4 regions of the Bacillus pacificus genome follow, and region 4 is predicted to be linked to each of the others. Evidence: riboswitches for the same ligand, from Rfam matches in the RefSeq annotation. Region 4 holds a riboswitch; each other region holds the start of a gene.
The links. Region 4 has a riboswitch for S-adenosylmethionine ahead of LMD38_RS25050 (peptide ABC transporter substrate-binding protein). Riboswitches for the same ligand answer to the same signal wherever they lie in the genome.

Region 1 (8,079 bases), 1.2 Mb from region 4:
CAATCAGGACCTGCAATGCAAGAGTATCAAACTTCTCCGATTTTCAAAGGCTTTATGGAAGGATACTTAACGATGGATACCATTTCAGCACTTGCATTTGGCATTATCGTTGTAAATACCATTCGCTCTAAAGGTGTAAAGGATCGTAAATCCATTGCCATCGCAACAGCCAAAGCTGGACTTATTGCTGCTACTGGCCTCGTACTTGTATATGGTGCGCTTGGCTGGCTCGGTGCAACTAGTGTCTCGCTCGGATATGCAAAGAATGGTGGACAATTACTTACTGTGATCGTACAACAATTATTCGGTCCATATGGTCTGCTTTTATTATCTCTTATCGTTACACTCGCTTGCTTAACAACATGTGTTGGACTTGTATCTGCATGTAGTCAATATTTCTCAACATTATTGACTAAATTTTCATACAAAACATTCGCAAGTATCATTTGTGTATTGGGATTATTAGTTGCCAACTTAGGTTTAACAAAAATCATTTCCATCTCTGTTCCAATTTTACTTGTTGTATATCCAGTTGCGATTGTACTTGTTCTACTATCGTTACTGCATAAATATTTCGGTGGATATCGCTCTGTTTATGTAGGTGCTTTAATTGGCGCAGCAATCGTAAGCGTATTTGATGGATTAAAACAAGGTGGTATTTCAGTTTCATTTATCACATCATATTTTGAATTTATCCCTTTATATAATGAAGGAATAGGTTGGCTAGTACCTGCATTAATCGGAGCTCTTATCGGCCTTACAATCGCTAAGCTAAGCGGCGCGAAAAAAGTTCCCTTACTCACCGAATCTCGTGAAATAAAAGCATCCTAAAAAACTCCCGAAAGGGAGTTTTTTTACATTTGATAAGCAGTATGATTAAAACTGCTTATTTTATACGCTTTCGTATAATAATCGATATTTGTATCCACTGTTTCTACTTTGACAACATCGTAGCACTCTTCTTGCTTTATTAAAAATAAATAGTACTCTTCTGTCGCCTCAACAATTGCAATTTTATCTGTTTCAACATTATATTGTTCACAAAGCGCTTGTAATGCGTTCACATAATCCCCTAGTTTTTTAGACTTATCCATACCGAATATAGTTTGAACTAGCATATACATTCTCCCCTTTGTATGTACTGTTAACAACTTAATGATAACGCTTACATTTATTGGCGTCAATAAAAAGATTTTGTACAAACTAATAACCAGTGGGGACCACCCCACTGGTTAAAATTTCACTTTATCATTTCGTCAATTGATGTCGAAACGCATAAATAACCGCCTGTGTCCGGTCACTTACATTTAGCTTATTTAATATATTGCTCACATGTGTCTTTACTGTTTTGAGGGCAATAAACAACTCGTCTGCAATCTCTTGATTACTTTTCCCCTCTGCAATTAATAACAAAATTTCAGACTCTCTTTCTGTTAACTCCTCATGCAAAGGTTGTTCTTTCTTCTGACGCATACGAGACATCATTTTACCAGTAACTTTCGGCTCTAATACCGTTTCTCCATCATAAGTAGCTCGTACAGCGTCTGCTATATCACTCGCTCTTGATGTTTTTAATAAATAACTTGTCGCTCCGGCCTCAATAACAGGATACAATTTCTCATCATCTAAAAAGCTCGTTACAACTACAATTTTTGCTTCTGGCCATTCTTGAATAATAGCACGTGTTGCTTCAACACCATCCATCTCATCCATGACAAGATCCATCAAAATAATATCCGGCCTTAATTGCAAAGCTAACTCTGAACCTTTTCTTCCATTTTCAGCTTCTCCAACTACTTCAATATCTGGCTGCGTTGATAAATATGCTGATACACCCATTCGAACCATCTCATGATCATCCACTAGTAATACTTTAATCATGATTCTCCCCCTCTCTCAATCATAATCGGTACTTTTACTTCTATTTGTGTACCTTTATTTGGAAAACTAAGTACCTTTAATGTCCCACCAATTTCATGAACACGCTCTTGTATTGACCTTAATCCGTAAGAACCAGCCTTATTCACTCCTACTTTAAAACCTACACCATCATCAATAATTTTCAATATTGCATATTGATCAATTTTTCGAAGACGCACTTCCGTTTTCTTTGCCTTCGCATGACGTAAAGTGTTAGATAGCGCCTCTTGTACAATGCGGAATAAGTGATCTTCTACACCTTTTTTTAATTGAATCGGTTCAATTAACCATTCAATTTTCATATGTTGCTTTCTAGATAGTTCTGTTAATAATTCTTCTATACCTTCTGTTAGTTTCTTACCTTCTAACTGTACTGGGCGTAAATGAAGAAGCAATGCTCTCATTTCTGACTGTGCATTTACAACCATATTTTCAACGAGCTGTAACTGCTTTTTCGTCGTTTCTGGAAATTCAGCTACTTGTTCATTAATAGCCGACATCATCATCGACATTGCAAAAAGCTGCTGACTTACAGAATCATGCAGCTCCCTCGCCAATCGATGCCTTTCTTGGGAAATCGCTTCTTGTCTCATCTCTTCATTCCAATGAGCTCGTTCATTCGTTACCTTTTGAAAGAGTCCAGCTTGCTCCTCTAATCGACGAGCCAGACCGATTACTTTTCGTTCCACTTCATGAAATTCATCATCTGCAGTAAACGAAACATCACTCGGAAAATTCCCTCGCTCTACTTCAAATAGAAACGTATTTAATCCTTGTATACGCTGCTCTATATAGTAACCGATTGCATATCCTACAATCCCCCCGATAAGTAAACTTGTAGTCATAATAAACAAGCCAATTGGAACAGAAGCGATGGATTCCTTCCATAATAAATCATATACTTGTTGCTCGCTTTTCCATACATATACAATTGTACAAATGAGTGCGATACTAACTGAGGACAACATAGAATAACGAATATACATCCACGAAATATTTTTTTGTTTCTTCATTATACTTTCCTCACTTCCGTATCGCCTACGACAAGCGAAGAAATAATTTTAATACGACGAGGAGCCTCTTTATACTGCTCTGTTCTAAATGTAACATTGCGGTTAAACCCTGTCTCCTCATGACCTGGCAAGAGCACACGTCCGACAATAACAGAATGATTTAAAGACAGTTCAATATCATATGGCACATATAAACGAATATTACCAACGACACCCCGAATAACAATTACCGTTTCTCCTTCTGGAATCATAGCAGTTGTTAAATCTATTTCCACATCACAAGCACCATATTGAACATTAATATCCTCAAGTTCATAAATATGATCCATCATTCGTACATTGCCTACAAACATATTTTTTAAATATGGTTCTGTACGATATATTTGCTTCTCTTCGTCTATAATCCCTTCTTCTTTAATTTCAACCTTCATTGCTTTTTGCTGATGCCCTTGTTGAATCAATTGATAACCAATTAAAGCTAAACAAGCAAATACGACAAGAACAAATGCTGCTGATGAAAATAAGAAGAATAAAAATACGATACCACCGACAAATAAAAATACATTTCCCCGTACATAACGATTCTTTTTACGATAATGCCTTCCAAACATAAGCATAATAAATGCAAAAATGAGACCACCTGGTTCAAAATGTCCAAGTATCATATCAAGAAAAAGACCGAATCCAAATATGATGAGGAGCATCCCCATTAATTGTGTCTTTGAAAAATGTTTCTTCATTTCAGCTCCCCCCTTCTTGTCACATATACATAGAAGAAAAGGCATTGCTTTCCAACACCTTTTCTCCTATCACTATATCATAAGCCTGTTTTATAATATACTACTATTATTTTGTTAACTCTTTCGCTAACGATACATCATTCTTTTCTTTCATTTCACGCTCCAGCTTTGCAATCTTCATATCAAATGTGTCACGTTCATGCTCCTCGTTCATACGAGTTTCTAAGTCGCGAATATGATCTTCAATTTCTTCAAAGCGTAAGAATGGATTATTTTCATCCATTTTATGCATCGCAGTATTCATACGACGATTTGCATGTGCCATATTTTCACGTGCCATTAATTCCATACGTTTTGCGTGCATTTCTTTTAATTTATTTTTCATTTCAGAAAGACGACGCTCTAGCTCATCAATTTGTTCTACAACACCTGCATACATTTCTTCTAATCGAGTTACTTGCCCTTCATAATAAGCTACTTCTTCTAATGCACGCTCATGTAGTTGTAGTTCGCCTGCTTCTTGAGCGATGATCGCTTGCTTAGATCTTTTATTCACGAAATAACGTGCTTGCTCAAGCTCACGAGCAAAGTTAGATTTTAATGTTTTATGACGCTGAATTAACTTCTCAATTTTTGTTATTTCACGCTCACTATCACGTAAATATTGGTTTAACATAGCAATTGGGTTTTTTCTTTCTTTCTCATCTAACACATTATGAAAATCTGCTAAAATTGCATCGCGTACACGTCCGAATAAAGATTGTTTCATTATAATCTTCCTCTCTTCTACTTTATAAATTTGATTTGATTGATTTTATATTAGTTTTTCATTAACTTGTTCCACTCATCTTCAAAGTTGCTATATGGTTTAGAACTTTCTGGAGCAGAATCAACAACTACATCTTTTTCTTTTTTCCACTCACGGTATCCGTAGTATAAAACTACTAATGCTGCTATACCGATTAATGCTGGGGAATGAGAAAGGGCGATGGACAAGCCGATCAAACCAACAATACCCCAAGCTAACTTTCCAAAAAATGATTGTGCTCGCACAAATGATTTATAGCTCCAGTACACAACTCCTGCTCCGATTGCGAATCCTACAATACCAGCAAGACTACCAAGAGCAATTAAAGCTAAAATACCAGCCGCGATAAACGCTAGAAATTGTTTCATCTTGTGCTTGCCTCCCTTCGATTTGATACTCTTATCTTAACTATTTTTTCTTTTTTCCATAACGAGCTTAAGAACCGTTTTTAACTCAGACTTAAGACCGAGTTGCATTCAGCCTTTTGTAAAAACATACGGTAGCATGGGATCGTTCACTCTTTTCCCGCACATAAAAAGCCGTACAGAGAACATTCTCTGTACGGCTTTCGTTACTTTTCATACACTTCATTTTCATTATGCTGTTTTATGATACTCTTTTTTTTCCGCTACTTTAGAAAACCTCGGGAAACCAATTAATATAGAAATGATTCCACATACGCCAACTAAGATTGGATAAAACGCATATGGTAACAGTTCAATTGGAGATAACGCCGCAAATCCTGCTGCTGTTAACATTTGCGCACCATACGGAATTAACCCTTGCACACAGCACGAGAAAAGATCTAATACACTCGCTGATTTACGAGGATCAATTTCATATTGATCTGCAATGTTTTTCGCAAGCGGACCTGTAAAGATAATAGAAATGGTATTATTCGCTGTACACATATTCGTCATACCTACTAAACCAGCTATACCGAACTCTGCTCCTTTTTTTGAACGAATGTTACGCGTTAAAATATTCATTAAATATTGAATGCCACCATTATATTGAATCAATTCGACCATACCGCCAATTAAAATAGCAAGTAATACTAACTCCATCATACCGCCCATTCCAGTCGTTACACTTTTAAAGAAACTCTCTAACGTATAACTTCCATCTAAAAGACCGATAACCCCAGATAGTACAGTTCCACCAGTTAACACGATAAGTACATTCCAACCAAGTAGCGCTGTAATAAGTACTCCTGCATACGGTAAAATCTTTATCCAGTCAAAGCTATGCGTTTTAATCTGCGTATCGCTTCCTAAAGTAATGATTACTAATAGTACAATTGTAATAATAGCTGCTGGTAATACAATTAAAAAGTTCGTTTTAAACTTATCTTTCATTTCTGTTCCTTGTGAACGTACAGCTGCGATTGTTGTATCTGAAATAAATGATAAATTATCACCAAACATCGCTCCGCCAACAACAGTAGCCATCGTAAGTGCAATTGAGATATCAGTTTGCCCACTAATACCTACAGCAATTGGTGCTAATGCAGCAATTGTTCCCATTGAAGTTCCCATCGCTAATGAAATAAATGCTCCTATAACGAAAATGCCAGCTACGATAAATCCTTGTGGTAAAATCGATAACGCTAAGTTAACTGTAGAATCAACGCCACCCATCCCTTTTGCTGTTTCAGAAAATGCTCCTGCCAGTACAAAAATCAGAACCATAATCATAATGTCTGGGTTCCCTGCACCTTTAGCAAATCGTTCCACTTTTACATGAAAACTTTCTTTACGATTCATTGCTAAAGCGACTCCTACAGCAATTGAAATTGCTACAAGTATCGGCAATTTATAGAAATCACCTGTAATAATTCCAGAACCAATAAATAGCGCCAAAAATATCCCAAGTGGTAATAATGCCAAACCATTTCCTCTCGTTTCTTTCAAAGTACCATCTCTCCCTAGTTTCAACCTTTTTCTAATGAATAACAAAAGACCTCTTCCAACGAGAAGAGGTCTTATACATCTATAAGAAACGCTCTTCTCATCTTTCAAGCATATGCTTGCTGGATTTGGCACAGCACTCTGAAATCGAGTCCGCTGCCGAGGCATCGTAGGGCCAGTCCCTCCGCCTCTCTTTATAAGAAGGTTTCATATTTATTTTTTAATAATAATTTCTTCCCTAACTTTACTCGCTTACAAAACAAAAGTCAATTATTTTTTGTATAGATTTTTTTGGTAATTATACAAAAATTTGAATACAATAATCATTTTAACTTTTTGATTTCTTCTTCCAATATTGAAATCCAATAAAATTCACTATTTTTTATTGCAGCTATGATCCATTTCGTAGTGTACCAAGCTAACTCATACTCTTCTTTTGTAACATCGCCACTTTTATAAGCATCCTCTAGCTCATCTTCATCGAGTACATACATTTTACCATTCGGTAATAACACTACATCTAAATATAAATCATCAAAATATGGTAAGCCACAGTCATCTATTTCATATTCTTTCGCCACATCGATATAATATTGCACTAATTTTTTCTGATCATCTAACATAGCTGTAATCGCAAAGTTTTTCCCATCTATGAAATATTGAATCCACGTATACTGATTACCAGCAATACAAAGTTCCTTACCATCATATGCTTTAAAACTAGGTTCTCTCACCTTTTTTATTTCCAGTATTCCTAGCATTCCTTCTTCTATTTGCTTAACAGTATAATCCCTCTCTATTAGTCGCTTCCACGAAGAACCGTCACCATATTTACGTTTCATTTCGTCTGCTCCCTTTCTATATAGAAAAGCCCCCACATATTATGTGAGAGCTTGTTCAAATTATAATTAAGCTGCTTGCTTATTAGAAATTTCTTTCAAGTAGGCTTGTCCTTTTTCAGCGTCATACTGACCTTCCCACTTAGACATAACTACAGCTGCTAAAGAGTTACCTACAACGTTAACTGCTGTACGGGCCATATCTAAAATACGGTCAATACCAGCAATAAAGGCTAAACCTTCAGCTGGAATACCTACTGTACCAAGTGTCGCTAATAATACAACGAATGATACGCCAGGTACACCCGCAATACCTTTTGATGTAAGCATTAATACAAGTAATAATGTAATTTGTTGTGTAATAGATAAATCAATACCATACATTTGTGCTAAGAAAATAGCCGCAATTGCTTGATATAAAGTTGATCCATCTAAGTTAAATGAATAACCTGTCGGAATAACAAAAGATGTAATTGCCTTTGGACAACCAAACTTCTCCATTTTCTCCATGATTTTTGGTAAAACTGTTTCTGAACTTGCTGTAGAGTACGCTAAGATCAGTTCATCTTTTAAAATCTTAAAGAATTGGAAAATGTTAATTCCAAATATTTTCGCTGTAAGTCCTAATACGACTACAACGAAGAAAATCATTGCCCCGTATACTACAATTAATAATTTCCCTAATGGAATTAATGAAGAAAGACCAAATGTAGAAACTGTAACTCCAATTAGTGCAAACACACCAAATGGTGCAAATTTCATAACTTGATTTGTTACGTAAAACATTGCATCAGCTACACCTTGGAAAAATTGAAGAACCGGTCTTCCTCTTTCACCAATTGCTGCTAC
Region 2 (8,079 bases), 340 kb from region 4:
CTGCTTGTTTAATTGAATATTGAGCGCCACTACTCTCAATTTGTTTTAATAAATCAGGCATTTTCGCACCACTAACAGCTAAGTTCGTTAAGGCAACCTTTTGCTTATAATCTTTTTGTAAATCTTCTTTCATCCGTCCAATATAGCCAATTCCTTCTTTATCACCAACACCGCGTGTTAATGAATCACCTAAACTAACGATTTGTAACGTTCCTGTTTTCTTTTTCTCTTTTGCTACTACATCGGTCTTTTTAATTAAATTTGAAGCTTTCGGATTTAATACATCATTTACACCTGAAACAAAGCCATATGCAAATAAACAGAAAGATGCAATTGTAATGAGTAGAATTACTTTAACTACTTTTGATCTCATATCAAAACCCCTTTTAGCCCTCATAGATTGTCCATAATTATACCAAACGCAATTTTGAAAAGCGATTTTCAAACCTTATCTATTATGTTGTTTCCCTATGTACTAATTGTGGCAATAACTCTACGTGCTTTATATCGATTTGCTTATCATTAATCTTTTCATATAATAATTCAAATGCCTTCACGCCAACATTTTTACTACAATATGAAATCGTCGTAATACCTAAAATGTCTGCTACATCTTGATCATCACAACCGATAATCGTAATATCCTCTGGAATACGAATTCCTTGTTTTTTCGCTTCTGTTACCATTCCCGCTGCAATATGGTTGCAAGATACAAGAAACGCTGTTGGTTTTACTGACATAGAGGCCAATTCCCTAATTACATTACGCCCATCTTCCACCGTAAAACAGCCTTTAAACTTCCAAGCCTCTATCGGTGTTACAGCAATCTGTTGAAGCGAATCTTCATATGCTTGTTTTCTTCTTTGACTATTAATACTGTTACTTCTTCCAATGCAATACCCAATACTTGTATGGCCCGCATCTATTAAGCTCTTCATCCCGCGCGAAAACACTTTATAATAATCAATATGCACACTCGAAATGTAGTTCGAGTCTATTTCTTCACACATAACAATAGGACCAAATTTCGTATATTCTTCGAGCTTTTCCTTACTATTTGCCCGCGAACATATAATAACCCCATCAAGCTTTTTCATTTTTAACATATTCAAAATTTCTAATTCTCTCTCCTCGCTATAATTCGTCTGACAAAGCATCATATTATAATTATTCTTTGCTGTTTCCTTTGATATTCCCTCAATAATAGCACTATAATATTGGTCATTTACATGCGGTAATAAAACGCCAATGACATTCGTTTTCCCTTTCACTAAATGAATTGCATTCACATTTTGCGTATAGTTTAATTCTTCTATAATTGCTAAAATTTCTTTTCGCTTCTGTTCATTCACATATGGATGATTATTTAGTACACGTGAAACAGTTGAAACAGATACCCCAGCAAGTTCAGCAATCTTTCTTATATTCGTCATCTCATTTTCCCCTTCCCTGCAAAAATTCTCCCTTGACCTGGTAAGCTTTCCACAATATATCCTTTCCTAGCAAATACTTTTTGAAAGGATATACAACTATGCTTCGAGTCAAATTAGAACATATATTTTTCATTGGCGGTCTACTCATTCTCGCCATCGGCATTAATATGATGACGACAATTACTTCCTTTGGACTGAGCCCTTATGATTCCTTCTTTATTGCACTATATCAAAATTTTGGGATAAGTATCGGTTTTTGGATTTTCATGATTAACTTTGCTTTTACCCTTATCGTACTCTTTTGGAATAAAAAACAAATTACGATCGGTACAATTGTAACAATGGTTCTTATTTCTCTTTTTGTTGATTGGATTGGTTCCATTACGACTATTATGGACGCTATCCGTTCTCTTCCAAAATATATAACACTTATTTGCGGAAATCTATTCGTTGGAGCCGGTATTGGTCTTTACGTCTCTACAAATCTTTGCGCAGCACCTCAAGAAGCTTTCGTTTTAACAGTTGCTGAGAAAAAGAAATGGACATTTAGAAGGACAGAAATTTCGTTAGCATTCTTATTTTTAACATTAAGCTTCTTATTAGATGGACCTATCTATTTTGGAACAATTATTTTATCCTTTACAACAGGCTGGATTATACAAGCATTTATTCAAGTTGGTACACAAATTTTAAATAGAAAAAAACCTATTAAGCAAGCTGCTTAATAGGTTTTTTATTAGTAGAGATACTACTTAGCATCTCCTTCAATTCGGTAGTTTGCTTTCAAACAATCTATTTCTTCATACCCTTGCAACGTATGTAGAATATAATCATAATCAGCAAGAGATGCACGATGCGTTACAATGACAATTTCAGCCTTTCCTTTCTCTTCAAGTGGCATCTGAATAATCTTTTCAAAGCTAACACCACGCTCAGAGAATAACGAAGTAATTTTTGCAAATACACCAATTTCATCTTTCACATGAAGTCTTAAAAATTTCTTCACAACAATTTCGTCTGGCTCTTTTAATACTTTTTGATATTGCGGGACTACAGCACTATTTCCTGTTACCCCTAATCTAATATTTTGCATTACAGCTACTAAATCAGAAACAACAGCTGTTGCTGTCGGTAAACTTCCTGCACCTGGTCCATAAAACATCGTTTCTCCAACTGCTTCACCATACACATATACAGCGTTATATTCGTTTTGCACGGCCGCAAGAGGATGTGTATTTGGGAGTAATGTCGGTTCAACTGTAACCTCTAATTTCTCACCATCTCGCTTCGCAAGACCGATTAATTTAATCGTGTATCCTAAACTCTTACTGTATTCAATATCTTCTTCTGTAATAGAAGTAATGCCTTTTACCTTCACATCTCCAAGCTCTACATTTGTAGAGAAACCAAGGGTAGCCAAAATTGTCATTTTTCTTGCTGCATCTAAACCTTCTACATCTGATGTTGGATCTGCTTCTGCAAATCCAAGTTGCTGAGCTTCTTTTAACACGTCGTTATATGCTCTCCCTTCATCTGACATTTTCGTCAAAATAAAATTTGTCGTTCCATTTACAATTCCCATTACTTTCGTAATAAGATCTGAAGAAAGTCCCTCTACGATACTTCGTAAAATCGGAATCCCTCCGGCTACACTTGCTTCATAAAACAAATCTGCTTTATTATCTTTTGCTACCGCTAAGAGTTCCGCTCCATGTAACGCCATTAAATCTTTATTGGCAGTCACAACATGCTTCCCGCTTTGTAAAGCTTGTAAAATATACGATTTTGCGTCATCAATGCCACCCATCACTTCGATGACAACATCAATATTTGGATTATCTAAAATTTCATTTGCATTTTGCGTTAATAGAGTAGAAGGTACCTCTACTTCTCTCTCTTTTTCAATATTTTGTACTAGCACTTTCGTTACTTTTACAGGACAACCTACTTGGTGTATCAGTCGCTCTTGGTGATCTGTAATGATACGAACTACACCGCTACCAACTGTCCCAAGACCTAATAAGCCAACTTGAATTTCTTTCATAATACTGTCCACCCCTCAAAAATTGTGTTTAGATGAAATTATATGAGTAAAAAATCTGAAAAACAATGTTTTTAGAACATTCGGAAAAATATAAGTTAACCACTGCAGAGAAAACGTTGCCACGTGTTACACAATCTTTTTTTATAATACATAAGGGGTTTCTTGATACACGTAATAATTTAGCCAATTAGAGAATAATAGATTTCCATGGCTTCTCCACCTTACAAGCGGCTTCTCATTTGGATTATCATGCTTAAAATAATTTTTCGGCACATCAATATTTAACCCTTTGTCACGATCTCGCTCGTATTCTTGCTTTAACGTATCACAACTATATTCACTATGACCGAGCGCAAACACTTGTCTTCCTTCTTGCCCAATAACAAGATGAACGCCCGCTTCCTCAGAGTTGGCTAATAACGTTAACTCCTTCACTTCTCTAATGTCACTCTCTCGTACTTCCGTATGACGAGAATGCGGGGCAAAAAATAACTCATCAAACCCTTGTAACAATTTCACATGTTGCTCACGAACCTCATGTTCAAATACACCAAACATTTTTTCCTTAAGAGGATACTTTTGAACACCATAATGATGATACAAACCAGCCTGTGCCCCCCAGCAAATATGAAGCGTAGATGTTACATTCGTTTTTGAATACTCCATAATACGTTTAAGCTCTTCCCAATAATCTACCTCTTCAAAAGAAAGGGTTTCAACTGGTGCTCCTGTAATAATGAGTCCATCAAATTTCTCATTCTCAATATCACGGAATGTTTTATAGAAACTCGTTAAATGTTCCTGTGCGACATTACGGGACAGGTGTGATTCCATATGAAGTAAATGTACATCTAATTGCAACGGTGTATTGCCAATTAAACGAAGTAATTGCGCTTCTGTTTCTTGCTTTGTAGGCATTAAGTTTAATATAGCAATTTTCAATGCCCGGATATCTTGTGTTTCTGCTCGCTCTTTTGTCATTACAAAAATATTTTCCTCCTGCAACACTTTGCGAGCTGGCAAATCTTTATCAATTATGATCGGCATGTTGTTTGCCTCCGACTAGCGCTGCTTCTAAATCTGCAATAATATCCGAAACATCTTCTATACCAACTGATAGACGAATTAAATCTGATGTGACGCCAGCTAAGCGCTGATCTTCAGCACTTAATTGTCTATGTGTTGTACTTGCGGGATGTATAACGCAAGTTCGCGCATCAGCCACGTGCGTTACGAGAGTTGCTAGTTTTACATTTGCGATAAATTCTTTTGCTGCTTCTAATCCTCCCTTAATGCCGAATGTTAAAACACCACTAGCACCTTTTTTCAAATACTTTTGTGCTAACGAGTAATTTTCATTACTATTTAATCCCGGATAATTCACCCATTCAATACGTTCATGATCAGCAAGCCACTTAGCAACTGCAAGAGCATTTTCACTATGACGCTCCATTCGTAAATGCAATGTTTCTAAGCCGATATTGCTAACATACGCATTAAATGGGCTCATACAGTTTCCGTAGTCTCTTAATAATTGAACACGTGCCTTCACAATATAAGCTGCTGCACCAAAATTTTGAACGTAACTTACGCCGTGATAACTTGGATCCGGTTCAACTAGTTCAGGATATTTCCCGTTTGTCCAATCGAAGTTCCCTCCGTCAATAACAATGCCACCTAACGAACTTGCATGACCATCAATATATTTCGTCGTAGAATGAACGATAATATTTGCTCCATGTTCAAATGCTTGGCATAAATAAGGAGTTGCTAATGTATTATCCACGATAAAAGGTACTTCCAACTCTTTCGCTGCATCTGAAAGTTCTTTGAAATTTAAAACGTTCATCGCCGGATTTCCTAGCGATTCTGCATAAACGAGTTTCGTCTTATCATTAGCAAGGGCCACAATTTCATCAGCAGTTAAATTCGGATTAAAGAATGTAACATCGATACCAAGCTTACGCAAACTCACTCCAAATAAATTAAACGTCCCGCCATAAACTGTGGAAGAACAAAGCAAGTGGTCTCCGCTACTACAAATGTTTAAAACAGCAAGCATAATAGCAGCCTGCCCAGAAGCCGTTGCAACAGCTCCTACGCCACCCTCTAAATCTGCTAGCTTTTGCTCAAATGCAGCTAAAGTAGGATTTCCAATACGCGTATATATATATCCTTCTGCCTCTAAATTAAATAAGGCTGCTAAATCATCCGAAGTATCGTATTTATACGTTGTACTTTGATAAAGCGGTAAAACACGCGGTTCACCATTCTTTGGCGTATAGCCACCTTGCACGCAAATTGTTCCTTTCCCCCATGATTCTCCCATCTCTTATTCTCCTTTCTTTTATACAAAATAAAAAACTGCCCCTTTCCTGAAAACAAGAAAGGAGCAGTTTGAAAACACGCTCTAAAGGCTCTTTCTTATCTCTCAGGGTTTATTACCTGCAGGATTTGGCACAATTCCGTTATACGGCTGTTGCCAAGGTTTCATCGGGCCTGTCCCTCCACCTTTTCTTGATAAGACTATGCAATTACCGTTGATTTTATAGCAATAATTTCCTAATGTCAATCAGTTTTTCTGAATGTTCTAAATTAACTACAAGGAATTTAATGTACATAACAAAAGAAATATATTCTATATTCATTTGAAAAAGACCTTTTAAAACCTTCACTTAATTTACTATTACAAACGATTCGAGCAGGTGCTATCGGAAATGCATTTCTACTTCCAAAACATAATGAAACTACCAATAAAAAATAGGCAGTAGAGACGAAAGTTCCACTGCCTATTCTCATTACACATGTTGCTTCAATAACGCGTATAACTCTTCAAAATTTTGCACTTCATATGTTGGCACAATCTCGCTATTATTACATTTCTTTTCTGGATTAAACCAACAAGTATCAATTCCCGCTACATATCCACCTTTCATATCAGCGCTTAACGAATCCCCAATAATGAGCCCTTCTTCAGGAACAAAGTTAGGGATCCTTTCAAAAACATAATCAAAATACTCTTTCATCGGCTTTTGATAACCTGTATCTTCAGAAACGAAAATATCTTGAAACAAGGCATGTAACCCTGCATTACGTAATCGTTTATCTTGCGTCTTAGAAATACCGTTTGTCACTATATATAAATCGTACTCACTTTGAATTTGATTTATAAATTGTAAAGCACCTTCCATGAGCTGATTTCCTTCTTCTAAGTAACTGCGATAATTATTTTCGAATAATATCCCATCTACTTCTTCCCCGTATTCTTTAAACAAAATTGAAAATCGTGTATTTACAACTTCATCACGACTTATTTCACCTTCTTCAAAAGCAGTCCAAAGACTTTTATTAATTTTTTTATATTGCGCTTCAATTTCGCTAGTTAGAAACATCCCTTTCTCTTCAAAAAGCATACGTAATGCCGATTTTTCTGCCTTTTGAAAGTCTAACAATGTATCATCTACATCGAATAATAATGTTTTATATTTTTTCATAAGCCCTTCACACTCTCTTTTCTACAAAAACAAATTTACGTAAATCGTATCATTCTTTCTTGTAAAAATAATAGGAGATATCTCATACTAAACATGAGGTGAAAACATGAAAGTCAGCAGAAATAGCGAAGAAATCTCTCATTACATACAAACTTACAATTTCCATACTCTTTTTTCTTTTGATATCTTACCGTATGCTGAACTACATTCCTTTCAGAAAAGAGAAAAGATATGTAATGAAGGGGTCGATGTTCCTTATCTTTATTACTTAATTGCTGGGAAAGCAAAAATATATATGAGTCACAAAAACGGAAAGGTCTCTTTGATTAACTTTATTCAGGCACCTTCGTTCATTGGGGAATTAGGATTAATTGGCGTAGAATCTATTACGAAAACGGTGGAAGTAATTGAAGATTGTATATGCTTAGCGCTTCCTCTTAAGGATTGTCAGCATCTTTTGTTACAAGATGCTACCTTTCTACAGAAACTATGCAAATTTATCGGTGAGAAAACCATTACCCGAACAGAAAGTTATGCTAAAAATAATAGTTATCCGTTCGAAAATCGATTAGCGGCGTTTATTCTATTAACAGAACAAAATAACAGTTATATAGAAAAACATACCGAGGTTTCGGAATACTTAAATGTTAGCTACCGTCACCTTTTATATGTATTAAACCAATTTTGCCAACAAAATTACTTACGGAAAGATGGAAGAACCTATTACATACAAGATCGAATTCAGTTAGAAAAACTAGCTGACGAACTTAAAATATAAAAAAGTAGCATTAACGTTTATCTGTTAATGCTACTTTTTTGAGTGACGATTTTATTTTCAATTAAAATTTACTTGCTACTTTAGCTGCTTCTTCAAGACCAGCTGCAATGATTTCTTCTGCTTTATCTGGGAATTGATTATGTCCTTCAATAACTACTGTTTCCATGTTTGTTGCACCGAAGAAGCCCATCATGCTTGCTACATATTTAACAGCCATTTCTACTTCAGCTGCTGGACCTTCAGAATATACACCGCCGCGCGCGTTTAATAATGCAATCTTCTTATCACCAATTAAACCAACTGGGCCTTCTGGCGTATATTTAAATGTTT
Region 3 (8,079 bases), 1.7 Mb from region 4:
TAAAGAATTAACAACTAAGGTGAATCCTGCTGTTGAATCAGAAGTACAAGAGAATATAGAAGAAGAAAAAAAAGAAAAGCAAATTGATTATGCTAGCATATCTCAAAAATTAGATCAATATTTAGTCGGAAAGCAATTCAATGGAACAGTTTTGGTAACAGATAAAGAGCATGTTATATTGAATAAAGGATATGGGTATGCTGATGTTCAAAATAAAATAGAAAATACGCCTCACACAAAATATCGTATCGGTTCTATTACGAAAACAGTTGTGGCTACATCTATTTTACAACTGCAGGATCAAGGGAAGCTAAATATTCAAGATAATGTAAATAAATATATTCCTTCATTTCCGGAGAATAAAAATATTACGTTATATCATTTATTAACGCATACCTCTGGTTTACCTGAACACGCAAAAGGCAATGTTAATGCTGCCTCCCGTTTACAGTTAATGAATTGGATTGGACGTCAAAATTTAGAATTTCCTGCAGGAACAGGTTGGAGATATACAGATTATAATTATATGGTGCTTGCCTATATAATAGAACATATATCGAAAAAACCTTTAGGAGATTACATAAAAGAAAATATATTTATAAAAGCAGATATGCATGAATCTGGTATGGGAAATATGGTACCTGGAGATAAAAATTTCACAAAGGGTTATGTGAAAAAAAATCAAGAGCTTGTACCAGCGCAGAAGGTAGGCATGGATTGGCTATATGGTTGTGGTGAGATGTATACGACAGTTGGAGATATGAAGAAATTAGACGAAGCAATTATAAATGGGAAACTTCTTTCTGAACAAAGTATACAAGCGATGTTTTCACCTTCAACAGAACGAAAATATGCATTTAGTTTTTACATATATCCGGATTATTTTCATAACCATGGTGTACTATCTGGGTGGAATACTTTCAATAATTTTAATAAAGAAAAAGGGACTTTTGTTATTTTATTTTCAAACGTGAAAAATAGTATGGATGATGACTTTAATAAAGATTTCCGAAAGATGGTAAGTGATTTATTAGAACAAAGGGGATGAGAAAATGAAACATAAAAATGTATCAATTGGTTTCATTGGTATTGGTGTAATGGGAAAAAGTATGGTGCGTCATTTAATGCAAGACGGTCATACAGTATATGTATATAATAGAACAAAATCGAAAACAGACTCTTTAGTGCAAGATGGTGCAAATTGGTGTGATACACCGAAAGAGTTAGTAAAGCAAGTTGATGTTGTAATGACTATGGTTGGGTATCCACATGATGTAGAAGAAGTGTACTTTGGGATAGATGGAATTTTGGAGAATGCAAATGAAGGCACAATCGCAATTGATTTCACGACATCTACACCAACATTGGCAAAACGTATTAATGAAACTGGAAAAAGTAAGAATGTATATACGTTAGATGCACCTGTATCTGGAGGAGACGTTGGTGCGAAAGAAGCAAGACTCGCAATTATGGTCGGTGGAGAGAAAGAAATATATGATAGATGTTTACCGTTATTTGAAAAACTAGGAACAAATATTCAGTTGCAAGGGCCTGCTGGAAGTGGACAACATACAAAAATGTGCAATCAAATTGCGATTGCTTCCAACATGATTGGAGTATGTGAAGCTGTTGCTTATGCGAAAAAGGCTGGATTAGATCCTGATAAAGTATTGGAGAGTATTTCAACGGGAGCAGCAGGTAGCTGGTCATTAAGTAATTTAGCTCCTCGAATGTTAAAGGGAGATTTTGAACCAGGTTTTTATGTAAAGCATTTTATGAAAGATATGAAGATCGCGTTAGATGAGGCTGAAAGATTACAATTACAAGTACCAGGTTTAAGTTTGGCGAAGGAATTGTATGAAGAGCTAATAAAAGATGGGGAAGAAAATAGCGGAACACAAGTGTTATACAAAAAATACGTAAGGGGGTAAATGAGATGGATCTTCAAAAATTTGATGAGATGATTGATACTGTACAAAGAGCAACATGTATACAAATTAATGAAAAACAAAAAGAAGCTTTTAAACAAAAATATGATTTTGAACCGAATTTCGAATATGGAAGAGATGAGAAAGGGCATTACGTTATTCGAACTTCAAAAAAGATGCTAGAAGAAATGGAATTTTATTTGGCATTGAAATATGATCGAGATGGAGTTGACCTTTACATGGAAGCGGAGATTGATGGTATATATCATGTATCTGTTAGCTATAGTGAAGACGCTTTGCATCTACAAGAATTGTTTCAATTTCTAGAAGAAAATAAATAAAAGTCCTCATTTGAGGACTTTTATTTTTAATTTTGTAATTATAAGCTAGAAGCCCGGCGGCATCGTTCGATTGGGAATGGAATCACTTGCGCGATGTGATTAGGACCAAATTGTTTTGTACGAGCATGGCGTACTATATAAAATGCACAGAGAATTGAAACAGGAATAGCACCGAATAAACCAAAAAGTAAAGCGCTTACACAAGATGCAACAAAACCTAAAACACCAACTTCTAACTCTTCCATAATAGCTCCTAGAATAATAGGAAGTGCTCCACACGTAACCCCTAGTATAAGTGCGATAAGTAAACTCATGATTCTCCCCCTCTGTTTGCGATTTTCTTTTCCTTCTTAGTTAATTGTAGTATATCATATATAAAACAGAATTTTCAGAAAAAGTTCAAAAAAAGTTCAATAAATGTTCAAAAAGTATTAATAAATATACTTGAAAAATTGAAGGGAGAGATTGTACTGAAAAGAAGGAATAATACGGTTAGAACCATAAAAAATCAGGCTTATTTCAAAATGAAATAAGCCTGTTCCATAGGAGGATGTATATATGTAGAGTGAATAAAAGGTTGGAAAAGGGGGTCCAAGGCCTTTTATTCAACTAACTACCTTAATAGATTGGAACCCAGCCTTCAGTTGTAACAAAAATACGAATAGCTACAACTTGACGATCATCTTGCAAGGTAAAATAATGTCTTGCATTTTCAGGAACAGATATGAGATCGCCTGGCTCAAGTTCAACGTCAAAGAATGTCCCATCTTTTCCTTCAATGGCAAAGATGCCATGACCACTAACAATAAAGCGAACTTCATCATCAGTATGATGGTGTTCTTTTTGGAAATTAATTAATAGTTCGTCAAGGTTAGGTGTGCTATTTGAAAGTGAAATTACATCATGTGCTTTATAACCTCGGCGTGATGAAACATCAGCAATTTCTTTTGAAAACACAGCTAATATTTCAGCTTTGTTTTCATCTGTTAATGAGTAATTTTCTTTTAAATGAGTAGGAAGTTTGGAAATATTCCATTTCTCATATAAAACGCCTTCCTCTTGTAGAAATTTTGATACTTCCACTTCATTTTCAATGCGAGTATTTATTTCATGAATACGAATTTGCGCCATTAGAAACGCCTCCTTGAATTGATAATAGTTTTATATGAAATTGGAATAAAAACTCATAAGCTTCTAATCTTTTCTTTGCATCAAAGCTATCTCGGCCCCATACGGTAATACCATGGTTACGGATTAATACTGCCCCCGAATCTCCTTGTATATGCTTGCGGAAGTTTTCTCCAAGCGTTGGGATATGGGCATGGTTTTCGATAATAGGAATGTTTATTGTTGCACCTTCTTCCCAAATATCGAGAGCTTTAATAATTTCTTGATTTTGAAGTGTGACTGCATCACTATATAAATTTGTGATAACATTGTTATCGGTTGTATGAACATGAAGGACGCATCCAGCATTCGTATTATTATAAATATGTGTATGCAAGATTGTTTCTGCTGAAGGACGTAATTCAGTTTCTAATACGGGAACCCCTAGATGATCTACTAATAGAAAATCATCTGGAGTCGTTTTTGTTTTATCTTTACCACTTGCTGTAATGAGAAAAGTGAGTGGTTCATGACTAACCTTTATAGAAATATTACCACTCGTTGCTGGAAACCAATTTCGTGTTGTTAATTCTTTTTTTATCTCGCTTAAGTCATACCATTGACGAAAAAGTTGTTTCATAATTTCACCTCCAACAAATGTTTTAATTCGTTTTGAATATCGTGAAACGATTCAAATGGTGTATAAGAAATATGATTTTCTTCACATTTTGTAATAAGGAAGTCACGAGCGAACACTTTATCCGCTTGTTTCGCAGCTTGTAAATCAGTAATTGAATCTCCGATTACAATATGGAAGTCATTTGTATTACTTAATTTACGGATGAGTGATGATTTACATAATCCGCAATGATTTTGACAATTATGATCACAAGGATGAGGCCAATTCACCGTAATGTATTCATTTGAAAAATCTGTTTCATTACAGTAAATTTGCTCTTTCGGAATGAGTCCTTGTAAGAGTGGATAGACGAAGAAATCCATTCCACCTGATATAACATAAAAGGAAATATTATTTTTATTTACAAATTGTATAAATTCATGAAAACCATTACGGATTTCAGCAGTCTCTATTAAAAATTGAATAATTTCATCGTGCAGATTAGTAGGTATGAATTGAAATAATTGAGAAACACCTTCTTGAATAGATAGCTCTTGTGATAAAATTCTATTCTTTACTTCTTCAGCTTCTGGTGGTGCAAATTTTTCCATAATGGACATAATGTTATCATTATTTGTAATCGTGCCATCGAAATCACAAAATACTTGAATACTCATAATTTCACCTCATGAGAGGGATTTCCCCATATTTGTAGTGCGCTATGCAAATTTATGTCATCTACTTCATGGAGTGGTTTATTTTGCAAAGTAGCATCAATTGCAGCACGGAAAGCTTTACCGCCGCCCTGCGCCCCATTTGGATGTCCATGTATTCCGCCACCAGCATTAATAACAACATCTTTACCGAAATCTCGTACAATAAAGGGAACGAAACCAGGGTGAATACCAGCAGACGGAACAGAAAAGCTCTTCTTGAAAAATGAATCGCCTTCAGTTAAATATTTTGAGATAGCAAGAGCTTCCTCTTTTTCTAGCGCAACACTTCCGTATGGAGATGGGAATAATGAAAAGTCAGCCCCAGCATAACGGAGTAGCTTTCCGAGTAATAATGGAGATGAAACTCCATATAACTTGGATGCGGAATAAGCACCACTTACAGCAGGGTGTGCCATAATAGGAAGCGGGATTTCATCATCTTCTGCAAGTGATTGTAGTACATCTAGTCCGTAAGAGAATACGTTAAATAATAGAATATCAGCTCCAGCTTGCACTGCACGTTTCGCATTTTCTTTTAAATCAAAAGTTCGTCCTGTTAAATTTACGGCATATAACGTTTTATGTCCGTACGTTTCATATACGGATTGTAAAACTTCTTTTCCAGATACGATGCGTTTCGTAAGTGGTGTTAATGCATTTTCGAATAATATCTCATCATCTTTTACGATATCTACACCACCAATTGCTTGATCGCGTAATTGCGTTTTTAAATACCCAATATTTCGTCCAATCATTCCTTTAAAAATACTCATTAAAAGGGGACGATCATGTACTTGTAAAAGATTTCGAATACCATCTATCCCGAATTTTGGACCAGGAAACTGTTTTTTTAATTCGTCTGAAAAAGTTAAGTCAATTAATTTTACTTCGCCATCAAGTGATAGCTTTCCAAATGTAGTCGTTAAAATTGCTGGTAAATCTGGACTGAAATTTAATAACGGATATTCGATTTTAATAATTCCGCGTTTCACTTTTTTACGTAAATACGAATTGGTATGTTCATGTGCAGCTAATTCCTCAACATGAATGACGTTGCCTTTATGCTGCTTTAATTGTTCTTGCAATAAATGTGGCAAATGAGTCCAAGAGCCAATTGTTAAACCGAGTGCAATTTGCTCAGCTTTTTTTTCTAAGTTATGTGAATCATCATGGATTAAATATGTCGCTATAATTCCGCTCATTGTTATAACCTCCTAGTTAAATAAAAAAACCTCTCAGCTAAGGAGAGGTTTTTTTACAACCAGCTCCTTATCTGTCAGCGTAATGCTGCGAGAATTAGCACCGTGTCTACAATTGTAGATCGGTTGCCGGGTTTCGTCGGGCTCGTCCCTCCACCTGCTCTTGATAAGAAGTATTTAGAAATGTTTAAATTTTTAAGATAACTGAATTTTGTCAGATATTTTTCATGTTGTCAATTACTTTTTGAAAAAATTTAATTTATCAATTCGATGAATGGCTTCTCTTAACCTATCTTCTGTATGTAAGAGACCAACACGGACATACCCTTCGCCATGCTCACCAAATCCAACACCAGGAGCAACTGCGACATGTGCTTTTTCTAGTAAAATATTAGAAAATTGCTCAGAAGTATATCCTTTTGGAACAGGAAGCCATGCAAAGAATGATCCTGTTGGAATGTTTACATTCCAACCAATTGAGTGACAAGCTGAAATAAGAGCGTTTCGTCGAGATTCGTAACTATTTACAAGGTCTATTACGCAAGACTGTGAACTTAATAGTGCTTCGCGGGCGGCATCTTGAACTGCACCGAAGATGCTAACATACATATGATCTTGTAATAGGTTGATTGTTTCAATCACACTTTCATTCCCTACAGCAAAAGCGATGCGCCAGCCAGCCATATTAAAAGTTTTCGATAATGTGTAAATTTCGATTCCTGTATCTTTGGCACCGTCTGCTTGTAAGAAACTAACTGGCTTTTGACCGTCGAATCCTATAGCACCATAAGCAAAATCATGAACAACTAATATATTGTGTTTATTGGCAAAATGAATCGTTTCATCAAAAAAATCTTTTGATGCAGTAGCACCTGTAGGATTATTTGGATAGTTTAAAAACATTAATTTTGCACGCTCGGCAATAGAATCATCAATTTTCGCATAATCTGGTAAAAAGTTATTTTCTGCAATAAGTGGCATTGTTTCAAATTTTGCTTTTGCTAAAGCGACACCTGATAAATAATCTGGATAACCTGGATCGGGAACGAGAATCGTATCACCAGGGTTTGTAAAGCAAACTGGTAATTCTACTAATCCAGCCTTTCCACCAAACAAAATAGCAACTTCAGTTTTCGAATTTAATTCTACGCCGTATTCACGTTGATAGAATGTTGCTACAGCTTCTTTTAAGCTTTCGTGTCCGCGAAATGGCGGATATTTATGATGAATGGTCTTTTCAGCAGCATCTTGCAAAGCTTTTACGATATGCTGCGGTGTTGGTTGATCTGGATTACCTTGACCTAGATTAATAACATCGTGACCAGCTGCAACGACTTTGTTAACTTTTGCAACAAGTGAAGCGAAAAATTGTGTTGGCAATGATGTTACTATCTCAGAAGGTTGAAATGATTTCATACTTTCCACCTCTTTTGAAAGTTGTTACAATTCTAGTGACAAATGATATAATCTTTCCAGTATTTTGTAAAGAAAAAAATGAGAATGGGGCTGAAAAAATGAAAGTCGCATGTATTCAGATGGATATTGTCTTTGGAGATGTAGAAAAAAATATTGAGAATGCTAAAAATAAAATAAGCGAAGCGATGAAGGAAAGACCAGATGTTATCGTCTTACCAGAACTATGGACAACAGGTTATGATTTAACGAGACTCTCTGAAATTGCAGATAGGGATGGATTGGAAACGAAAGAAAAGTTGATAGAATGGTCGAAACAATATGGTGTACATATTGTTGGTGGTTCTATAGCAAAGCAAACGGAGCGAGGTGTTACAAATACAATGTATGTTGTAACGAATAAAGGAGAACTAGTCCATGAATATAGTAAAGTGCATTTATTTCAGCTTATGGATGAACATAAATATTTAATCGCTGGAAATCGTACTGGTGAATTTAAGTTAGATGATGTAGAGTGCGCTGGCACAATTTGCTATGATATTCGTTTTCCGGAGTGGATGCGCGTTCATACTGCTAAAGGTGCAAAAGTTTTATTTGTTGTAGCTGAATGGCCATTAGTTCGTTTAGCACATTGGCGTTTGCTATTACAAGCAAGAGCAGTTGAAAACCAGTGTTATGTTGTAGCATGTAATAGGGCAGGGAAGGATCCAAATAATGAGTTTGCTGGCCATTCTTTAATTGTCGATCCTTGGGGCG
Region 4 (8,079 bases):
AGTAAATGATGCAAAAGGATTTTCAGTGAATATGGTACCGCTAATGATCGTATTAGCTTCATTTGTAGGAGCAATGATAATGAGTATGGAACTATCAAAAGTTGCAAAAGAAGTAAAGGGCGGTTGGAGTAATTTCTTATCAAGACAAATTATAAACGGTACAGCATCGATTTTACTTGCATGTATTACAATTGGTTTGATGAAAGGCTTCCAAATTGAGATGCACGAAACAGTAGGGAGTATATGGGTGTTTCAAGCAATAGTCTTCTTCGCATTTCTTTCATTAACACAAATGTTTCTAACTGTGTTTGGAAACGCAGGTATGATTTTTAATATTATCTCACTATCGTTACAACTTGTAAGTTCCGGTGTAATTGTCCCACATGAGATGCTTTCTAAAACATATCAAACAATCGGTGAACTATTTCCCGCAACATATGCAGCGAATGGCTATTATACAATAATATTTGGAGGAGTTAGTTTAGAGAGAAATATTATTTCATTATTAGTTATTGTATTGGTTACACAATCAGTAGCAGTGATGACTTTAGCTATAAAAGGAATGGTAAAGGGAAAAAGCTCTGTAGTTAAAGAAGCATAAAATAAAAAGGTATCCTCAATTGGATACCTTTTTATTAGCACTCATTATTTTGTAACTTCTGTCCACTTGTAGTTAAACTCACCACCGAAGTCAGTTGTTACAAGTCCTTTAATAAATCCGCGTTGTAAGTAAGAACGACCTTGTTGGTATAAAGGAGCGACAGCACCGTCTTGTAATAGAATTTTTTCAGCTTGCTTCATTGCTTCCCAGCGAGCTTTTTCATCACCAGCTAAATCTGTTTTTACTTTATGAATGAGCTCATCGTACTCTTTGTTAGAGTATTTATCGAAGTTATACGCACTATCTGTTGTAAATAAATCTAAGAATGTAATTGGGTCAGCGAAGTCAGGGCCCCAGCCATCAATACCGATTTCATAGTCACCACTTAATAGTAGTTTTAACTGTTGTTTACGTGGTTGTGGTTTTAAATTCACTGTTAATCCATCTAAGTTCTTTTCTAGTTCACCTTTTAAATATTCACCAGTCTTTTTAGCTAAAGCGTTATCACTTGTTAAGAGTTCAATTGTTACTTTGTCAGTACCAAGTTCTTGCTTCGCTTTTTTCCAGTTTTCTTTCGCTGTTTTCACATCATCTTTCACTAGATTTCCGTTTTCTTTACGGAAGTCGTTGCCTTCAGGGCTTTTTGCAAATTTCGCAGGAATCATTCCTTCAGCTGGAACAGCGCCGTTATTTAAAATTGTTTCTACGTATGCTTTTTTATTCATTGCGCCGTTAATAGCAAGGCGTGCGTGTTGATTTTTTAATGTTTCATTTTTTTGATTGAGTCGTAAAAATTGAATGCCAACTTCAGCACGTTCTTTGAAGTTTGGATCGCCCTTATATTTATCAACAAACTCCGCAGTTAAAGCAACGCGATCAATTTGTCCTGAATCATATAAGTTCACTTCTGTAGACTTATCTTTAACGATATTGAAGTTGATTTCTTCTAATTTTACCGTTTTAGCATCCCAATAGTTAGGGTTTTTCTTCAATTGGAAGCCTTGTTCGTGTTTCCAGTTATCTAATGTGAAAGCACCGTTGTAAATTAAATGATTTGTTTCTAAACCGTATTTATCGCCTTGAGACTTTAAGTACTCTTCATTAATTGGTAAGAATGTTGAGAATGTCGTTAAGCTTAAGAAGTAAGGAACAGGACGGTCTAGTTGTACTTCTAACGTTTTGTCATCAACAGCTTTAATACCTAATTGATCAACTGGTAATTGTTTTTGGTTTATTTGTTTCGCATTCTGTATATCGAAGAATAAGAATGCATATTCAGCTGCTGTGTCAGGGTTTACGGCACGTTGCCAAGCGAAGACGAAGTCCTTTGCTGTAACAGGAGTACCGTTTGACCATTTTGAATCACGCAGATGGAATGTATATTTTGTTTTATCGGGACTAACGTCAACCGACTCAGCAACACCAGGAATTGGTTTATTATCTTCTCCCATTGCGTATAAACCTTCAAAAACATTTCGCATTACGCTCATGGATTCCCCATCCGTTGCTTTTGCAACATCCATTGTTGGAATTTCTGAAGCGAATGATAAGTTAATTGCCGGCTTATCAGGTGCTTTATCTTTTGCTTTCGCTCCGCTTGCATGATCTTTATTTCCCCCGCAAGCAGTTAGTAATAGACTTGCCCCTAAAACAGATGCAACAACAGGTACAACTTTTTTCTTCATTGTTCGTTCCTCCCTAAATGTGTTGTTCGTAACGTCATAATGTCCATGTCTTGAAGTGTATTTATAGAAGAAGAGAAAACCTATTATAAATATGTATATGTAGGTAATCAGGTGTTCTATATGTATATACATGTTGAAATATAATGTATCGTTATATGTTTCAACATAGGAGACGTTATATTTTGATGGTGAAATATTTCGTTTCTTTGATTATTTAGAATATTAACACTGAGAAGAACTATATGTCAATAATAAAAAGTGGAGTATTAATTTTTTAAAATAATATATTAAAAAAGCGGATTTTCTCTTATTGAGAATCCGCTTTTAATACATTTTTTCAATAAAATAATTGTTGTAGATAGAAAAACTTCAATTCAGCTTGCCTTTTATTTTTCAATTTGTGCCCATTTGAAGTTTAATTGGCCTGCAAAGTCTACTTGCACAATTCCTTTCACATAAGAACGTTCTAAATAAGATTCGCCTTTTTGGTAAAGGGGAGCGATAACTGAGTCTTTAAATAATATTTTCTCAGATGCTAGTAATGCTTCCCAGCGAGCTTTTTCATCACCAGCTAAAGTCGTTTTCACTTTTTCAATTGTTTCATCGAACTCCTTATTAGAGTAATGATCCAAGTTGTAAGGGTTATTCGTTGTAAACAATTCAAGGAATGTAATTGGATCAGCAAAGTCAGGGCTCCAGCCGTCAATACCAATTTCATAGTCACCTTTTAATAAAAGTGAAACTTGTTGTTTACGTGGTTGTGGTTTCACATTTACTGTTAATCCATCTAAATTCTTTTCTAGTTGTCCTTTTAAGAACTCACCAGTTTTCTTATCAAGGTCAGCATCACTTGTTAATAATTCTAATGTTATTTTTTCAGAACCAAGCTCTTGTTTCGCCTTTTTCCATAACTCTTGTGCAGATTTTGTATCAACTTTGGTTAAATCTCCGTTTAAAGTACGGAAGTCTTTTCCATCAGGCCCTTTTGCAAAGTTTTTTGGAACGAGACCAAAGGTTGGTGTAGATCCATCATTTAATAACGTATTTACAAAGGATTTTCGATCAATTGTTTGATCGATTGCTTGGCGTGCAGACACGTTTTGTAGTACTTTGTTTTGTTGGTTCATACGTAAAAATTGTACGCCTACGTTCGGGCGTTCTTTAAAGTTCGCATCTTTTTTATATTTATCAACGAAGTCGGATGTTAATTTTATACGGTCTAATTGTTTTGATTCGAATAGGTTTACTTCTGTTGATTTTTCTTTTACGACGTTAAAATTGATTTCCTCTAGTTTGACAGTATCTTTATCCCAATAGGTAGGGTTTTTCTTGAATTTAAAGCTTTGTTCATGCTTCCAATCGCTTAGTGTAAAAGCGCCGTTGTACAAGATTGTATTGTCTTCTAAAGCGTACTTATCACCTTGTTTTTTAAAGAATTCCTCGTTAATTGGTAGAAATGTTGGGAACGCTGTTAAGCTAATAAAATATGGAACAGGGCGTTCTAATTCTACCTCAAACGTATGGTCATCAACTGCTTTTACACCAAGTTGGTCGGCTGGAAGTTCTTTGTTGTTAATTTTTGTTGCATTTTTAATATCAAAGAATAGAAATGCATATTCAGAGGCTGTTGCTGGATCGACAGCTCTTTGCCAAGCGAAGACAAAATCTTTCGCTGTAACAGGAGTGCCGTTTGACCATTTTGAATCTCGCAGGTGGAATGTGTATTTCGTTTTATCGCCACTTACTTCATGAGATTTTGCAACACCAGGGACAGGTTTATTACCTTCACCAAGATTATACAAACCTTCAAATACGTTTCTCATTACTTGACCAGAATCAGTATCTGTAGCACGAGCTGTATCCATTGTTCGTATTTCAGTAGGTGAAGATAAGTTTAAAACCTGTTTACTAGGTGCCTCGTCTTTTGCATTTGCTCCGCTTGCTTCGTTTTTATAACTACCGCAACCAGTTAATAAAATACTTACTCCTACAACTGACGCAATACCGGGTACAAACTTTTTTTTCATTTGATTTTCCTCCTAAATAATTAAGTTTGGATGATGATGAGGGAAATGAAAAATAAAAAATCCCTCTTTTCATATTGAGAAAGAGGGATTTTTACGTACAAGTTATGCACCCGTATATAAACGAAGTCCCTCATTCTATCTTTCAAGCTATAAAGCTTGCAGGAAGTGGCACAGTATTCAAAAAATGAACCTGCTGCCGAGGTTTCAAAGGGCCAGTCCCTCCACCTCTCTTGATACAATGAGTAAACGAATAAACTTTATTAATTTTTGTGTTTCTTTGATAATTCAAAATCTTACACCTTGGATGATGAAGTGTCAACTGAATGAAATATAGTTTAAATTTTCAGTTTTCTTTAACGAAAAACCACTGCATATGGCAGTGGTTTTTCTACTAGAAGTTAAAGTTATCTGGATCTGGACCAACGCGACGGTCTTCATTTAAAGCTTGAATTGCTTTCATATCATCAGCACTTAATTCAAAGTCGAAGATGTTTGCATTTTCAATAATGCGATGTTCTTTAATAGATTTAGGGATTGTTACAACTTCGTTTTGTAGATCCCAGCGTAAAATAATTTGCGCAGTTGATTTATTATATTTTGTCGCAATTTCTTGCAACGTTGGATTATCTAATAGTTGTCCTTGCATTAATGGTGACCAAGCTTCAAGCTGGATATTATGTTCTTTACAGAAAGCGTGTAACTCTTCTTGTGCTAAACGTGGGTGGTATTCCACTTGATTGACCATTGGCTTAATTTCAGCAATTTCAAATACGTCTTGTAAGTGGTGAATATGGAAATTACTCACGCCAATTGCACGAACACGGCCGTCTTTATAAAGTTTTTCTAACGCTTTCCATGATTCAGTATATTTCCCTTTTACAGGCCAATGTACTAAATATAAATCTAAATACTCTAGTCCTAATTTTTCTAATGTAGTTTCAAATGCTTGAAGTGTTGTTTCATATCCTTGATCGCTATTCCATACTTTTGATGTAATAAATAATTCTTCACGTGAAACACCTGATTCACGAATTGCTTGGCCAACGCCTTCTTCATTTTGATAAATTGCTGCAGTATCTATACTGCGGTAGCCATTTTTAATTGCTGCTTTCACAGACTCAATTACTTCTGAACCATCTTCTACTTTAAAAACACCTAAGCCGAACCAAGGCATTTTTACACCGTTATGTAATGTTGTATAGTCTTTTAAACTTGTTAAACTCATATTATTTCCCCCTAGCTTTTTTGTTTGTTGCTTCTACTGCTTTTTGAATTGCCCCTGAAAAATTATATTCATATAAAGCTTTGAGACCTTCAGCTGTGGAACCACCTGGTGTTGTTACTTGTTCGCGGAGGTTAGCTGGATCTTGCGTTCGTTCGAGCATAGAGGCAGAGCCAGAAATCATTTGAATGACAAGGTGTTTGGCAGTCGCTTCATCAACTCCATAACTTTTTGTTGCTTCAATTAAGCTTTCAGCAAAGTAATAAAGGAAGGCCGGTGCACTTCCCGTAACTGCAGTAAGCTGATGAACTTCTTCCTCAGTGCAAAGTTGCGAAGTACCAATACCTCTTAAAAGCAGTTGCAAGGTTTCCTGATGCATCTCGGTTACCGATTGTCCCATTGTATATAAGGAGATAGACTTTCCGATTTCAGCAGCTGTATTTGGCATAATCCAAGCAACAGGTGTTCCTTTAGGAAGTCTTTCTTCTAAATAAGATGGGCCAATGCCAGCAGCTACCGTTACGACAAGTTGACTCGATAGTAACGGAGATAATTCCGCTAATAAACCTTCATGTGCAGAAGGCGGCATTGCTAAAACAATCGTATCAACAGATGTAACATGCTGCTTCCAATCTGTTGTAGTAGACACATTATATCGCGTTTGTAATTGTTCTAGCTTTTCTACGTTGCTTCGGTTAGAAACGATAATTTCTTCGATGTATTCTTTGCTTGTTTTCAGTAATCCGGAAAATATAGCTTCTGCCATACGACCAGCACCAATAAATAGAATTCGATGTTTAGTTAGCATATCCTCTATTCCTTTCTAGTGGAGATATGTTATAAAAAACGATACCATTTTTAAGAGAATTTTGTAAAAAGAAAAGGCTTATTGTAGATGGAATAGATAATGAAAAGTAGGAAATTAATGGTGAAAGGGAGAGTGATTCCTTATACTGGTGATAGGGAATTTATTACACATCTGGGGAGAGATGATTATGATTAGAAGTCCGCTCTTTTTACTCATTACTAGTATTATTTGTGTATTGGTTGGATTGTATATTCAATCGAGCTATATTGAAATCTTTGCATCGGTCATGGGAATTATCAATGTTTGGCTATTAGCAAGAGAAAAAGTATCCAACTTTTTATTCGGTATGATTACTGTTGCGGTATTTCTATATATTTTTATTACACAAGGTTTATATGCAATGGCAGTATTGGCAGCCTTTCAATTTATCTTTAATGTATATGGTTGGTATTATTGGATTGCACGCAGTGGTGAAGAAGAGGTAAAAGCAACAGTTCGTTTAGATTTGAAAGGTTGGATTTTCTATATAGTCTTTATTTTAGCTGCATGGATTGGTTGGGGTTATTATCAAGTTCATTATTTAGAATCAACAAGTCCATATTTAGATGCTTTAAATGCTGTATTAGGCTTAGTAGCTCAATTTATGCTAAGTCGAAAAATCTTAGAAAACTGGCATTTATGGATTTTATATAATGTAGTTAGTATTTCAATTTATATTTCCTCCGGGTTATACGTTATGCTAATATTAGCTGTTATTAATCTCTTTATATGTATAGCTGGTTTACTAGAGTGGAAGAACAATTATAAGGGACAAAAACATACAAATAATTATATCTAGAAAATAATTAGAGTTGGAAAACCCCTGAAGCACATACGCTTCAGGGGTTTATTAATAGAATATAAGTTTATGCTTTTGTCATACCTAACAATACAGCGCCACCAATAATTAAAACACTACCTAGTGCAATAAAGATCAATTGACGTTTTGTTTTCTTTTCACCTAAGAAGACAATCGCACCGAATGTTGAGATAACGATTCCAGTTTGAGATAATGGGAAGCTTGTTGCTACTCCGACACGTGGTAGTGAAAGAAGTAAGAATAAGTTTCCAGTTCCCCATAGTAAACCAGATAAAGCATTACGGATTGCATATTTGTTAAAAGGTTTATGTTTAGATGTCAGTACAACCGCACCAACAAACATACCAACTGCTTGTGGTAAAATAGCAGACCAACCATCGATGTTATACCAACGAATAATAATTACATATACAAGATAGCCAAAAGTAGAAACAATTAAAGTAAGAAGTCCTTTTTTCAATTGTCCTGGTGGCTGAGCATTTTCTTTATCATCTAATGATGTGAATACAACACCAACTACGATTAATAGGATTGCAATCGTTCCCAGAATGATCGTTGTAGTAGTAGTCCACTCGCGGAAAGCGATAACCCCAAAGATAGAAGTTGCAACAAGTTGCATACCAGTAGAAATTGTTACAGTAGTTGAAACACCTAGTTTTTCAACTGTTTTTAATTGGTTTACTTGTCCTAAAGCCCAGAATAAACCTGAAATAAAACCAACAATCAAGATTGTCATTGTTAAAGCTGGTTGAGTAAATACATACATAATTGTTGCGAAGAATAGAGCACCGATTGTCATACCTACCGTTTGGCTATATGCACCACCGCCCATTTTTACGCTTACTAATAAGATGTTTCCCCATGCAATTGCAGGAAG

Region 1: it holds a riboswitch for S-adenosylmethionine, as region 4 does, so the genes downstream of both, LMD38_RS19175 (Na+/H+ antiporter NhaC family protein) here and LMD38_RS25050 (peptide ABC transporter substrate-binding protein) in region 4, are expected to answer to the same signal.
Region 2: it holds a riboswitch for S-adenosylmethionine, as region 4 does, so the genes downstream of both, LMD38_RS26820 (bifunctional O-acetylhomoserine aminocarboxypropyltransferase/cysteine synthase) here and LMD38_RS25050 (peptide ABC transporter substrate-binding protein) in region 4, are expected to answer to the same signal.
Region 3: it holds a riboswitch for S-adenosylmethionine, as region 4 does, so the genes downstream of both, mtnW (2,3-diketo-5-methylthiopentyl-1-phosphate enolase) here and LMD38_RS25050 (peptide ABC transporter substrate-binding protein) in region 4, are expected to answer to the same signal.

The regions. Positions count from the first base shown of each region.
Region 1 covers NZ_CP086328.1:3,693,272-3,701,350, forward strand. Annotated here, with positions in the region: gene brnQ3 (branched-chain amino acid transport system II carrier protein BrnQ3) at 1-831, shown strand, start outside; gene LMD38_RS19145 (DUF3922 domain-containing protein) at 855-1,193, opposite strand; gene LMD38_RS19150 (response regulator) at 1,249-1,881, opposite strand; gene LMD38_RS19155 (sensor histidine kinase) at 1,878-2,933, opposite strand; gene liaF (cell wall-active antibiotics response protein LiaF) at 2,933-3,673, opposite strand; gene LMD38_RS19165 (PspA/IM30 family protein) at 3,780-4,442, opposite strand; gene LMD38_RS19170 (lmo0954 family membrane protein) at 4,493-4,849, opposite strand; gene LMD38_RS19175 (Na+/H+ antiporter NhaC family protein) at 5,078-6,394, opposite strand; SAM riboswitch class I at 6,489-6,594, opposite strand; gene LMD38_RS19180 (ribonuclease FAU-1 family protein) at 6,715-7,233, opposite strand; gene gltP (glutamate/aspartate:proton symporter GltP) at 7,300-8,079, opposite strand, start outside.
Region 2 covers NZ_CP086328.1:5,211,169-5,219,247, reverse strand. Annotated here, with positions in the region: gene LMD38_RS26845 (SGNH/GDSL hydrolase family protein) at 1-445, opposite strand, end outside; gene LMD38_RS26840 (LacI family DNA-binding transcriptional regulator) at 456-1,433, opposite strand; gene LMD38_RS26835 (YczE/YyaS/YitT family protein) at 1,532-2,158, shown strand; gene LMD38_RS26830 (homoserine dehydrogenase) at 2,182-3,477, opposite strand; gene metA (homoserine O-acetyltransferase MetA) at 3,619-4,524, opposite strand; gene LMD38_RS26820 (bifunctional O-acetylhomoserine aminocarboxypropyltransferase/cysteine synthase) at 4,508-5,806, opposite strand; SAM riboswitch class I at 5,899-6,004, opposite strand; gene LMD38_RS26815 (YjjG family noncanonical pyrimidine nucleotidase) at 6,276-6,971, opposite strand; gene LMD38_RS26810 (transcriptional regulator YeiL) at 7,078-7,749, shown strand; gene LMD38_RS26805 (FMN-dependent NADH-azoreductase) at 7,811-8,079, opposite strand, start outside.
Region 3 covers NZ_CP086328.1:1,293,371-1,301,449, forward strand. Annotated here, with positions in the region: gene LMD38_RS06870 (serine hydrolase domain-containing protein) at 1-1,048, shown strand, start outside; gene LMD38_RS06875 (NAD(P)-dependent oxidoreductase) at 1,053-1,931, shown strand; gene LMD38_RS06880 (DUF3909 family protein) at 1,937-2,269, shown strand; gene LMD38_RS06885 (hypothetical protein) at 2,308-2,583, opposite strand; gene LMD38_RS06890 (1,2-dihydroxy-3-keto-5-methylthiopentene dioxygenase) at 2,888-3,400, opposite strand; gene LMD38_RS06895 (methylthioribulose 1-phosphate dehydratase) at 3,378-4,016, opposite strand; gene mtnX (2-hydroxy-3-keto-5-methylthiopentenyl-1-phosphate phosphatase) at 4,013-4,672, opposite strand; gene mtnW (2,3-diketo-5-methylthiopentyl-1-phosphate enolase) at 4,669-5,913, opposite strand; SAM riboswitch class I at 5,978-6,083, opposite strand; gene LMD38_RS06910 (pyridoxal phosphate-dependent aminotransferase) at 6,148-7,326, opposite strand; gene LMD38_RS06915 (carbon-nitrogen family hydrolase) at 7,341-8,079, shown strand, end outside.
Region 4 covers NZ_CP086328.1:4,868,076-4,876,154, reverse strand. Annotated here, with positions in the region: gene LMD38_RS25060 (YhgE/Pip domain-containing protein) at 1-601, shown strand, start outside; gene LMD38_RS25055 (peptide ABC transporter substrate-binding protein) at 646-2,286, opposite strand; gene LMD38_RS25050 (peptide ABC transporter substrate-binding protein) at 2,673-4,313, opposite strand; SAM riboswitch class I at 4,446-4,553, opposite strand; gene LMD38_RS25045 (aldo/keto reductase) at 4,705-5,538, opposite strand; gene proC (pyrroline-5-carboxylate reductase) at 5,540-6,343, opposite strand; gene pnuC (nicotinamide riboside transporter PnuC) at 6,531-7,181, shown strand; gene LMD38_RS25030 (GRP family sugar transporter) at 7,249-8,079, opposite strand, start outside.